3 regions of the Acidovorax sp. LjRoot117 genome follow, and region 2 is predicted to be linked to each of the others. Evidence: predicted binding sites of a transcription regulator. Region 2 holds the regulator's gene; each other region holds the start of a gene.

Region 1 (4,053 bases), on a different contig from region 2:
TGGTAGCGCTGGCCCAGCTCCGCCAACTGCAGGTCGCTGCCGCAGGGGCCTATCAGCGTGATGCCGAAGGGCAGGCCGTCGGCGCGCAGGCTGCTGGGCACCGCAATGGCGGCATAGTCCAGCAGGTTGACGAAGTTGGTGTAGGCGCCCAGGTTGCGGTTGAGCACCACCGGGTCGGCCTGCATGGCTGCGATCGTGTAGTGCGTGGGGGCCGTGGGCACCAGCAGCACGTCGATGGCCTCGGGGCCCTGCCACATCGGTGCCACCTGCTGGCCCAGGGCGCGCAGCCGGGTCTGGGCGTCACACAGGTCGGCCGCGCTGTAGCTGCGCCCGCTGGCCAGGATGCTGCGCACCGGCTCCACCACCTGGTCCTCGTGTTGGTCGAAGAAGCTGCGCACGGCGGCATAGCGCTCTGCCACCAGGGCGCTTTCGTAAAGCAGGGCCGCGGCCTGGGCCAGCGGCGCGTAGGGTATGGGCACCGGCGTGCCGCCCAGCGCCTGAAGGCGTGCCACGGCCTCGGCGAATGCCGCCTCGGCCGCTGCATCGCCGAAGAACTCGAGCACATCGGGCACGCCGAAACGGAAGCTGGCGGGCAATGGCTTGGTGGCCAGGGTGAGCTGCCGCCCATAGGGGTCTTGCCCGTCATAGCCCTGTGCGACCTGGAGCACGCGGGCCGCCACGTCCACCGTGCGCGCGAAGATCGAGACACAGTCGGCGCTCTGCGCGGCCGGCACCACGCCCCGTGTACTGACGAGACCCTTGGTTGGCTTGATGCCCACGATGTTGTTCAGCCCTGCGGGCACGCGGCCCGAGCCGGCCGTGTCGGTCCCCAGCGCGAAGTCCACCTGGTCGGTAGCCACTACATAGGCAGAGCCTGAACTGGAGCCACCGGACACGTAGGCGGGGTTGAGCGCGTTGGGTACCGCGCCATGCGGCGAGCGCGTGCCGTTGAGCCCGCAGGCGAACTGGTCCAGGTTGGTCTTGCCCACCAGCGTTGCCCCGGCGTCGAGCAGGCGCTGCACTACCGCTGCATGGGCCGTCGCCGTGTAGGCAAAGCCAGGGCAGGCGGCGGATGTGGGGTAGCCGGCCACGTCGATGTTGTCCTTGACCGCAAAGCGGAGGCCGCTGAGCGGGCCGCCAGCCCTGCCGGCGACAGCGGGCTCGCAGCGCACCAACCAGGCCTGCTCGGCCAATGGGAGGCGCGGTGAACCGTCAGGCACAGGAGGAAATTCGGCCACCAGGGAGTTTGTTGCTTGCACCATTTTGAAGAATTCAATCTTGGATACAAGAAGAGATGCAAGCGCTGTGCCAGGCCCGCTGAGTTCGCAGCGGATCGACAAGATCGATGTGCTCCCAGAGGCAGGCAGTCCCGCAAGAACTGCATTGCGCTTAGAGGGAAGCTCGTGGCTTTGGGGCCCGGACGATGTCTGGTACCGGCACATGAAGCGCGGCACGTGCGGCTGGGTGCCTGCCTGTGCTGCCAGCCCTGCCAGCCTTGCCTGGTGCCAGTTTTCGCTGCGGTGTGGTGCATGGGCAGCGTTTCGAGCGGTTTGGGACGCGCTAAAGTGGTGAGCCCTGCCTGCCTCCGTGGGATGCATCGACGGACGCGGGCAAAACCATTTCCTTTCTGTATCCGCATGATTTCTTTCCACAACCCCTTGCACCACCGGCATGCGCCGGTCCATGAGTTCTACCGGGGAGAGCGCGTGCCGTGCTTCGAGAAACCGGTCCGTGCCCAATATGTGGAGGACGCCCTGCTGGAGCGCGGCCATGGGCTGTTGGCGCCTGATGTGGACAGCACGCCGGTGCTGGCCCAGATCCATGCGCCGCGCTACCTGGCTTTTTTGCAGAGCGCATGGCAACAGTGGCTGGCACTGGACGCGGCCAACGCTTCGGTCCAGCCATTCCCGTCGGTGTGGCCGGTGCGCAGCCTGCGCAGCGACGTGGAGCCGGACAACTTCGTGGCGAAACTGGGTCTGTACTCCATGGACAACGGCACGCCCATGGCCGCGGGCACCTGGGAGGCCGTGAAGGCAGGGGCCGATGCCGCTGCCAGCGCAGCGGCCCGCGTGGCCCAGGGCGCGCGTGCCGCGTTCTGCTGTACACGCCCGCCGGGCCACCATGCAGGGCCCGACTTCATGGGCGGCTACTGCTTTGTCAACAACGCTGCCGTGGCGGCGCAGTGGCTGCGCAACCACGGGTCCGGGCGCGTAGCCCTGCTGGACGTGGACTATCACCACGGCAACGGCACGCAGAGCATCTTCTACGACCGTGCCGACGTGCTGTTCATCAGCCTGCATGGCGATCCACGCACCGAATACCCGTTCTACCTGGGCCATGCCGACGAAACCGGCGAAGGCGAGGGCGCAGGTTTCAACCTCAACCTGCCGCTGCCCGCGGGCACCACCGCCACGCAATGGTTCGCCGCGCTGGAGCAGGCCTGCGTGCGCATTGCGCAGTACCAGGCGGACACGCTGGTGGTATCGCTGGGGCTCGACGCCTTCGAGGACGACCCCATCTCGAAATTCGCGCTCAAGACCTCGGACTTCACCCGCCTGGGCGAGCGGCTGGCCGCCCTGGGGCTGCCCACGGTGTTCGTGCTCGAAGGCGGCTACGCGGCTGCCGAACTGGGCCACAACGCCGTGAACGTGCTCGATGGTTTCGAGCAGGCGGCCCCGCGATGAGCGAAGCTGTCGACTGCGTGGTGGTCGGTGCTGGCGTGGTCGGCCTGGCCGTGGCCCGTGCGCTGGCGCTGCAGGGGCGCGAGGTCATGGTGCTGGAGGCGGCCGATGCCATCGGCACCGGCACCAGCTCGCGCAACAGCGAGGTCATCCATGCCGGGCTGTACTACGCCACGGGCTCGCTCAAGGCGCGGCTGTGCGTGCAAGGCCGCGAGCTGCTCTACGCTTACTGCGCCGAGCGCGGCGTGCCGCACCGGCGCTGCGGCAAGCTGATCGTGGCCACGTCCCCGGAACAGATCCCGGCGCTGCAGGGCATCGAAGCGCGCGCGCGTGCCAACGGCGTTGGCGATCTGCAATGGCTCGATGCCGAGGCCGCGCAGGCGCTGGAGCCTGCGCTGCAGTGCGTGGCCGCTCTGCATTCGCCGAGCACCGGCATCGTCGACAGCCATGCGCTGATGCTCGCGCTGCAGGGAGACCTGGAGCACGCGGGTGGGATGGTGGTATTGAATTCGCCCCTGGCGCACGCTGAATGCGCGCCAAATGCTATTGAATTGGTAGCGGTTGACGGTACACGCCTGGTGGCGCGTTCCGTGGTCAATGCCGCCGGCCTGCATGCCCCCGGGCTGGCCGCACGCTTTGCGGGGCTCGGCGCCGCGCATGTGCCTGTCGCCCACTACGCCAAGGGCAACTACTTCACCCTGTCTGGCAAGGCGCCCTTCAGCCGGCTGATCTACCCCGTGCCGGAGGCCGCAGGCCTCGGTGTGCACCTGACGCTGGACCTGGGCGGGCAGGCGAAGTTCGGGCCGGACGTGCAGTGGGTCGACTCACCCGACGATCTGGCGGTGGACCCATCCCGTGGCGATGCGTTCTATGCCGAGGTCCGACGTTACTGGCCCGGTTTGCGCGATGGCGCGCTCGTGCCCGGCTATGCGGGCATGCGCCCCAAGATCCACGGTCCCGACGCCGCGGCGGCGGATTTCGTGATCCAGGGGCCATCGGTGCACGGGATCGCAGGGCTGGTCAACCTGTTCGGCATCGAATCGCCCGGGTTGACAAGTGCCCTCGCGATTGGGGAGCATGTGGCGGCGCTGGCTTGATCTGGCGCAAGCTGCTTGCACACCGTAACCTCTTGGGTCCCCGTCCTACGAAGGGGCTTCGGGCACGTGGCTAAGATGAAACCCAAGACCTCCTGTGTCGAGGTCCAACATTTTTTGTTGCTCTCAAGAAAGGCTTGTATGACTGTTTCCGACACCATCACCACGACCCAGGGCGAACTGGAAAAACTGGTGTCCGACCTGCGCGGGCTGCTGGCCAGCAAGGACCTGGACGCCGTGCCCGACATCAAAGTGCTGCGCCAACGCCTGGACGATGG
Region 2 (4,053 bases):
GCGAATCTGCCCAGTCAAGGAAAATTTTCCGCCAAACAAATGCGTGTCAGTCGCCACGGGCAAGGTTGCAGAGCTTCCGCCCGCAACAGGCCCGGTTGTTTTTTCTGGGGCGACGAGCCCTCGCGTATTGCCCAGACAGCGTGCAATAGGTTAACCCTGGTGCAACACACTGCTCCGTAGCAGTTCACGGATCGTAGGCGGCATCGCCGCCGCCTTGCGGTCGCGCTTGCCGATGAAGACGATACCGATCTTGCCGCGGGCCACCTCGCGCCCCGAGGTCTTCTCGGTCATGCGGAACACGAGGTCGAAGCCATAGCGGTTGAAATCCACCGGCGCCATCTCCACGCACATGGTCTCGCCATGAAAGCCCTCGGACTTGTACTGCGCCACGATGTCGCCCACCACGATGGACAGCCCGCCCACGTCGGCCTCCGGGTAGCCCAGCGACTGGAAGAAACGCACGCGCGCCTCGGACACCAGGCTCAGCAGCTGCGCGTTGTCCAGGTGCCCGCCCTGGTTCACATGGCTGATGTAGATCTGCATCTCGGTGGAAAAACCGAACTGCGCGGGAAGGTCGAAGACGATGCGGGCCATGGCTGGGCGGTGGGGGTGGAGCGGAGGTGGAAGCGTGGAACAAGGACAACGGGCGGGCACCCGCGGTGGCGGCGTGCATGCGGTACTGCGCAGGGCCGCTGGGTGCCGGGGATTTTCTGCAGCGACAGGCCCTGCGGCCCACGGCGGGTGGTGCCATGGGGCGGTGCGGCACATCCGGGCAGCTTCTTGCTGACAGCACGCCCGGTGTCTCTTATGCTCGCAGGCATGAGATTTTACCGGAGCCCCTCCCCCGGCCTTTTCCGCCAGGCCGTAGCCGCCACGCTGGCAATGGCCGCGCTGGTGCTGGCACCGATGGCGGGCGCCCAGACGCTCTACAAAACGGTGGGCCCGGACGGCCGGGTCGTCTACAGCGACAAGCCCCCCACGGGCGTGGGTGTGGACAAGGCGATGAAGCTGGACAACCTGCCGGTCAGCGTGGTGCCGGGTGCAGAGCCCCGCGCGGCCGACCGCAGCCCCAAGACCGAGCCCCCCGCCGCAGCACCCCGTGGCGACGTCGTGCTCTACATGGCCACCTGGTGCGGCTACTGCAAGGCCGCCAAGGCGTACCTGGCGCAAAAGGGCATTGCCTACCGCGAGCTGGACGTCGATACGCCGGTGGGCAAGGCGGCCTTTGCACAGATTGGCGGGCGGGGTGTGCCGGTGCTGCTCACCAACGGCCAGCGGTTGTCGGGCTTCAGCGCGCAGTCCTACGACGCCGTTTTCGCGCCCCAGCGCAAGTAGCCTGGCCTCGCACCCCACCGCACCGCAGTTGGCGGGCCGGTGGGTGGGCGGCGATCTTCCGGCGCAGGCCCTGCAGCGCTGACAGAGCTACAGCGCCTTGCGCAGATTGGCCGGCGCGATCTTGAGCGCTTCGCGGTACTTGGCCACCGTGCGGCGTGCGCACTCGATGCCCTGCTCCTTGAGCATCTCGGCGATCTGGCTGTCCGACAGCGGCTTGGTGGGGCTCTCGGCCGCGACGAACTGCTTGATCAGCGCGCGCACGGCGGTGCTCGACGCATTGCCGCCCGTCTCGGTGCCCAGGCCCGAGCCGAAGAAGTACTTGAGCTCGTAGGTGCCGATGGGCGTGGCCATGTACTTGGCGGTGGTCACGCGGCTGATGGTGGACTCGTGCAGGCCCAGCTCGTCGGCAATGTCGCGCAGCACCAGCGGGCGCATGGCCAGCTCGCCATGCGTGAAGAAGTTCTTTTGCCGCTCCACGATGGCGCGCGAGACGCGCAGGATGGTGTCGAAGCGCTGCTGGATGTTCTTGATGAACCAGCGCGCCTCCTGCAGGCGCTGCTGCATGCCCTGGTGGCCTTCGCCGCCCTTGTGGCCGCGCAGTGCGCCGGCGTAGATGTCGTGCACGCGCAGGCGCGGCATCACGTCGGGGTTGAGTGCGACGATGAAATTGTGCTGCCCGTCGCGCCCGTTGGCGCGGCCCGCTTTGCGCACGATGACGTCGGGCACGATGATGTTGCGCTCCACGTCCACAAACTTGCGGCCCGGGCGCGGCTCCAGCCGGGCGATCAGGGCCATGGCGGCGCGGGTGCGCTCCTCGCCGTCGCCGCACAGCTGCGTCAGGCGGCGGATGTCGCGGCGCGCCAGCATCTCCAGCGGCTGCTGGCACACGCGCAGCGCGGTCTGCACGGTGTCGGGGTCGATCTCGCTGTCTTCGTCCGCGGCCAGCGCCTTGAGCTGCAAGGTCAGGCACTCGCCCAGCCCGCGCGCGCCCACGCCCACGGGCTCCAGGCTTTGCAACAGGCGCTGCGCCACCGTGAAGCGGTGCACCAGCTCCTCGATCTGCTCCAGGTCGTCGGGGCCGGCCAGGCTGATGGCCAGCTCTTCGAGCGGGTCTTCGAGGTAGCCGTCGTCGTTGAGCGATTCGATCAGGAACCGCAGCGCCGCGCGGTCCACCTCGGACAGGCGCAGCGACAGCGCCTGGCGGTGCAAAAAGGCAGTGAGCGATTCGTGCGTGCGGGCCAGCTCGGTGGCGTCGGCCTCGTCGCCTTCGGCATCGTTGCGGTTGCGGGCGGGCGCATCGCCGCCCCATTCGGTGTCGTTCGGTGCGACCTCGACGGTGCCGTCGCCGCTCCAGTCGGGCTCGTCGCTGGCGCTGCTGCCCGGCTCGGAGTCACCCAGCGGGCCGTCGGCCGCGGTATCGCTGGACGTGCTGGCGGTGGTGGCGCCGGGGGCGTTGGAATACAGCGTGTCGTCCGCGCTGTACTCGTCGGGCTGGGCAGGAACGTCGGCCGCCTCCAGGCCGAACTCTTCGCGCGGTGCCTCCTCGGCATTGCGCTCGAGAAACGGGTTCTCGTCGAGCATCTGCTCGACCTCCTGGCCCAGCTCCAGCGTGGACAACTGCAGCAGCCGGATGGACTGCTGCAGCTGCGGCGTGAGCGCCAGGTGCTGCGATACGCGCAGTGACAGGCCGGGCTTCATCGGGCAGCCGCCTTGCGGCCTGCAGGGCGCGCGGCGCACGCCGCCCCGCGGGGCGGCACAAAGGAGAGGCGGGGGTCGAACGTAAGGTCCATCGGTCTGCTACATGCGGAAGTGTTCGCCCAGGTACACCCGGCGCACTTCGGCGTTGTCGACGATCTCGGAAGGGGTTCCCTGCGCCAGCACCTGGCCGTCGCTGATGATGAACGCGTGGTCGCAGATGCCCAGCGTCTCGCGCACGTTGTGGTCGGTGATGAGCACGCCGATGCCCCGCGCCTTGAGGAATCCGATGATGCGCTGGATCTCGATCACCGCGATGGGGTCGATGCCGGCGAAGGGCTCATCCAGCAGGATGAAGCGTGGCTGCGTGGCCAGGGCGCGGGCGATCTCCACGCGGCGGCGCTCGCCCCCGGACAGGGCCATGGCGGGCGAGGCCCGCAGGTGGTCCACCCGCAGCTCCTGCAGCAGGGCGGTGAGGCGCTCTTCGATGGCCTCGCGCGGCAGCGGCTGGCCGTTCTCGCCGCGCTGCAGCTCCAGCACGGCGCGCACGTTTTCCTCGACCGACAGCTTGCGGAAGATGGACGCCTCCTGCGGCAGGTACGACAAACCCAGGCGCGAACGGCGGTGGATGGGCATGTGGGCGACCGACTGGCCGTCGATACGGATGTCGCCCGCATCGCTGCGCACCAGGCCCACGATCATGTAGAACGAGGTCGTCTTGCCCGCTCCGTTGGGGCCGAGCAGCCCGACGACTTCGCCCTTTTGCACGGTGAGCGACACATCCTTGACGACCTTGCGGCTGCCGTACGACTTGGCCAGGTGCTGCACCTCCAGCCGGCTGCCGACCTGTGGGTCTGCAGCGGAGGGTGCGCCGGACGAGACAGGCTGCGCGCTCACTGGGCGCCGCCGCCGAGGGTGTTGCTGGGGCGCAGCGCCGGTGCCGACGACGGCGCGGCAGGTGCTGCGGCGCCCGGTGGCGGGTCCTTGGGCGCCAGCACTGCGCGCACGCGGCTGCCAGGGGCC
Region 3 (4,053 bases), on a different contig from region 2:
CCCAGCGAAGGTGCGCTGGCTTTTTGCCGTGCCGGGCTGCCGCTGCGGTGTGGCGGTGGGGCCCTGTGCCCCTGTGGCCGTGTTCCCAACCTGCGCGCTACGAAGCGCTTTGCGTGTAGACCTTTTGCAGCAGCCGGATCAGCGTGGTGCGCTCGGCGGTGGTCAGTCTGGAGGTGGCGTCCACCTCCAGCTGCGCGGCGGTCTGCTCGGCCTGGGCGGTCAGCTCGGCCCCTGCGGGCGTGAGGTGCACCCCCATCGCGCGCCCGTCGCTCGGGTGCGGGCGGCGCTCGATCAGCCCGCGCCGCTCCAGCGCGGCGATCAGCCCCACCAGGTTAGGCGGCAGCACGTTGAGCGTGGCGCACAGCTGGCGCGACGTGATGCCCGGGTTGTGCGCCACCAGCGACAGCACCGAGAAATCCACCACCTTCAGGCGGTACACCGCCATGCGCTCCATGAAGACCTCGATCACGGCCAGCGACGCACGGCGCGCGTTGTAGCCCACCAGCGTGCGCAGAAAGCCCGTGTCCACCGACTCGGTGAAGGGCTCGGCCGAGGGGGTGGCGGGTGCTGCTGCGGCGGCGGTTTTCTTGGAGGGGCGAGCGCTGGGCATGGGGCGATTGTGCAGAGTGGGAGGCGGGCCAGAGGCCGAAGCAAACGCAGTGGTTGATGTAGATCAGGCCCAGCCGCAGGTTCTGAAAGCCTTGTTTGCTATGGATTTTATAGTTTTGGCAGGGTGATGCCGTCGCTGCCGTGTCGGGCCCCTGCGCACAGCGCTACGCCGGGCTGCGCAGCACGCGCCGGTACTGCACCGCCTCGGCCACGTGGCTGACTGCGGTGGTGGGCGCGCCCGCCAGGTCGGCGATGGTGCGCGCCACCTTGAGGGCGCGGTGCGTGCTGCGCGCCGACCAGCCCAGGCGGGCGGCGGCGGTGTTGAGGAATTTCACGGCCGTGTCGTCCAGCTGCACGTGCGTGTCGATCTCCTGGCCCTGCAGCGCCTGGTTGGTCTTGCCCTGGCGTGCCAGGGCCACAGCGCGGGCGCGCTCCACCCGCTCGCGGATGGCGGTGGTCGACTCCCCGGCGGGCGCCTGCACCAGTTGCTCGGCAGGCAGGGCGGGCACTTCCACATGCAGGTCGATGCGGTCCAGCAGCGGCCCGCTGAGCTTGCCCTGGTAACGGCTGATCTGGTCCGGCGTGCAGCGGCAGGCGCGCTGCGTGGAGCCCAAAAAGCCGCAGGGGCAGGGGTTCATCGCAGCGATCATCTGGAACCGCGCCGGAAAGTCCGCGCGCTGCGCGGCCCGCGATATCGTGATGTGGCCGGTCTCCAGCGGCTCGCGCAGGGCCTCCAGCGCGGCGCGGGGGAATTCGGGGAGTTCATCGAGGAACAACACGCCGTGGTGTGCCAGCGAGATTTCGCCCGGCTTCGGGGGTGACCCCCCTCCCACCAGCGCCACCGCACTGGCCGTGTGGTGCGGGCTGCCGGTCGGCCTTTGCCCCCAGCGCTCGGGGTGAAAGCGCCCCGCCAGGCTGGCGATGGCCGCGCTCTCCAGCGCCTCCTGCACCGTCATCGCGGGCAGCAGGCCCGCAAACCGCAGTGCGAGCATCGACTTGCCGGAGCCCGGCGGCCCGGCCATCAGCAGGCTGTGCGCGCCGGCCGCGGCGATCTCCATCGCACGCTTGGCCGTGGCCTGGCCCTTCACGTCGGCCATGTCGGGGCCCGTGGTGTGGGCGGTCAGCGGCTGGGGCTCCAGCCGGCTCCAGCCGTCGTTGTCGACGTCGGCATCGCCCCCTGCCGCGCTGCCGGGCGGCAAGAAGGCACGCACCACGTCGAGCAGGTGGCGGGCCCGCACTACGCGGGCGTCGGGCACCAGGGCGGCTTCTTCGGCACTGCCGGGCGGCAGCACCAGTTGCACGTCGATCTGCTGGGCCTGCAGCGCCAGGCTGGTGGCCAGTGCGCCGCGCACGGCGCGCAGCTCGCCCGAGAGCGACAGTTCGCCGGCGAATTCATAGCCCTTGAGCTTGCTGGCATCGACCTGCCCGCTGGCCGCGAGGATGCCCAGAGCGATGGGCAGGTCGAACCGCCCGGAATCCTTGGGCAGATCCGCGGGCGCCAAGTTCACCGTGATGCGTTTGTTGTGCGGAAATTCGAGCCCCGCGTTCTGCAGCGCCGACCGCACCCGTTCGCGGGCTTCCTTCACTTCCACCTCGGCCAGGCCGACCAGCGTGAAGCTGGGCAGGCCGTTGGCCAGATGCACCTCGACCGTCACCGAAGGCGCTTGCAGCCCCAGAAGGGCGCGGCTTTGCACCAAAGCAAGACTCATGAAGCAGATTCTCCCCAGATGGGTGCGTTTTGTGGTTTTTAGTTGCGCGTAGTGCGCGCCTTGCACCAAGTAAGTGCATGGCGCGGAGCGAACAACCCCTCACTGTACCGGGGGATCCATGTAACGCGAAGCAACGGCCCGGCGCGGCATGGCGTGCCAGTGGCACGGTCCGTGCTTAGAGCCCCTGTCCCTACTTTGTCCAACCGGAGGAAACATGACCCGCGCCATCATCAAGACCCTGGGCGTTGCCCTTGTTGCAACCCTTCCCATGCTGGCCAGCGCCCAGCTCACCGGCAACGTCAGCCTGACCACCAACTACAAGTTCCGTGGCCAGGACCAGGACGCCTCCAAGGCCAAGGCCGTCAAGCCCGCCCTGCAAGGCGGCTTCGACTACACCTTCGGCGAAACCGGCTGGTACGTGGGCAACTGGAACTCCAGCGTGGACTGGCTGGCCAACAACTCGCTCGAGTCCGACCTGTACGGCGGCTACAAGTTCAAGGCCGCCGGCGCCGACTTCGACGTGGGCGCGCTGACCTACATCTACCCCGGCAACAGCAACGGCAACACCACCGAGCTGTACGGCGCGGCCACCATGGGCCCCTTCACCGCCAAGTACTCGCACACCATCTCCAAGGACTACTTCGGGTTCGCAGGCGCCAAGGCGGGCTCGGGCCTGAAGGGCACCAACACCGGCTACCTGAACCTGGCGTTCGCCCAGGAAGTGGCCCCCAGCATCACGCTGAAGGCATCGGTGGGCTTCACCCGCTTTGCCAGCGACATCAAGGACACGGGCGTGCCCAACTACATGGACTACAGCGTGGGCGGCGCGTATGACTTCGGCAGCGGCCTGTCGCTCGGCGCTGCCGTGGTGGGCGCCAACAAGAAGGCCTTCTTCGGCCACGTGAACAAGTCGCGCGTGATCGTCACGCTCACCAAAACCCTGTAAGCAGTCTCGATGGGCGCAGGCTGCGCCCGTTGTCGGAGGATCCCAAAATGAAAATGGTGACAGCCATCATCAAGCCCTTCAAGCTCGACGAGGTGCGCGAAGCGCTCTCGGACATCGGCGTGCAAGGCATCACGGTAACCGAGGTCAAGGGCTTTGGCCGCCAGAAGGGCCACACCGAGCTGTACCGCGGTGCAGAGTACGTGGTCGACTTTCTTCCCAAGGTCAAGATCGAAGCCGCGGTGGCCGACGACCTGGTGGACCGCGTGATCGAGTCCATCGAAACCGCCGCCCGCACCGGCAAGATCGGCGACGGCAAGATTTTCGTGACCCACCTGGAGCAGGTGGTGCGCATCCGTACCGGCGAAACCGGCAAGGAAGCCCTGTAAAGGGCCCGGTTGCCACAGACACCAGAGAAATGCCATGAAAAAACTGCTTGCTTCCTTCGTACTGGGGTTGAGTCTGCTGTCCGGCGGCTCTGCCGTGCTGGCCCAGGCCCCTGCTGCTGATGCCGCGGCATCGGCCCCCGCAGAAGCCGCGCCTGCTGCCGCTGCGCCAGCCCCCGCCGCCGCACCTGTCGCTGCACCGGCACCCGCCGCTGCGGCCTCCGAGGCCGCCCCTGCCGCACCCGTGCCCAAGATCGACTCCGGCGACACCGCCTGGATGCTGACCTCCACGCTGCTCGTGATCCTGATGACCATCCCCGGCCTGGCGCTGTTCTACGGCGGCCTGGGCCGCAGCAAGAACATGCTGTCGGTGCTGATGCAGGTCTTCGTGGTGTTCTCGCTGATC

The links. Region 2 encodes sigma-54, which starts transcription at its own class of promoters, with help from an activator protein. Its sites were predicted from a motif close to TGGCANGNAANCTGCTTT; they were not measured.
Region 1: the regulator sigma-54 is predicted to act here: its motif matches at 1,294-1,311, upstream of atzF (allophanate hydrolase).
Region 3: the regulator sigma-54 is predicted to act here: its motif matches at 2,479-2,496, upstream of ACSQ3D_RS14565 (TorF family putative porin).

What each region holds. Positions count from the first base shown of each region.
Region 1 covers NZ_CAXUPO020000002.1:769,694-773,746, forward strand. The annotation lists gene atzF (allophanate hydrolase) at 1-1,262, opposite strand, end outside; gene ACSQ3D_RS08865 (histone deacetylase family protein) at 1,638-2,684, shown strand; gene ACSQ3D_RS08870 (NAD(P)/FAD-dependent oxidoreductase) at 2,681-3,778, shown strand; gene ACSQ3D_RS08875 (DUF883 family protein) at 3,917-4,053, shown strand, end outside.
Region 2 covers NZ_CAXUPO020000016.1:17,918-21,970, reverse strand. The annotation lists gene ACSQ3D_RS25545 (acyl-CoA thioesterase) at 151-594, opposite strand; gene ACSQ3D_RS25540 (glutaredoxin domain-containing protein) at 820-1,335, shown strand; gene ACSQ3D_RS25535 (RNA polymerase factor sigma-54) at 1,423-3,033, opposite strand; gene lptB (LPS export ABC transporter ATP-binding protein) at 3,133-3,927, opposite strand; gene lptA (lipopolysaccharide transport periplasmic protein LptA) at 3,924-4,053, opposite strand, start outside.
Region 3 covers NZ_CAXUPO020000004.1:293,750-297,802, forward strand. The annotation lists gene ACSQ3D_RS14555 (MarR family winged helix-turn-helix transcriptional regulator) at 98-610, opposite strand; gene ACSQ3D_RS14560 (YifB family Mg chelatase-like AAA ATPase) at 774-2,318, opposite strand; gene ACSQ3D_RS14565 (TorF family putative porin) at 2,533-3,264, shown strand; gene glnK (P-II family nitrogen regulator) at 3,312-3,650, shown strand; gene ACSQ3D_RS14575 (ammonium transporter) at 3,685-4,053, shown strand, end outside.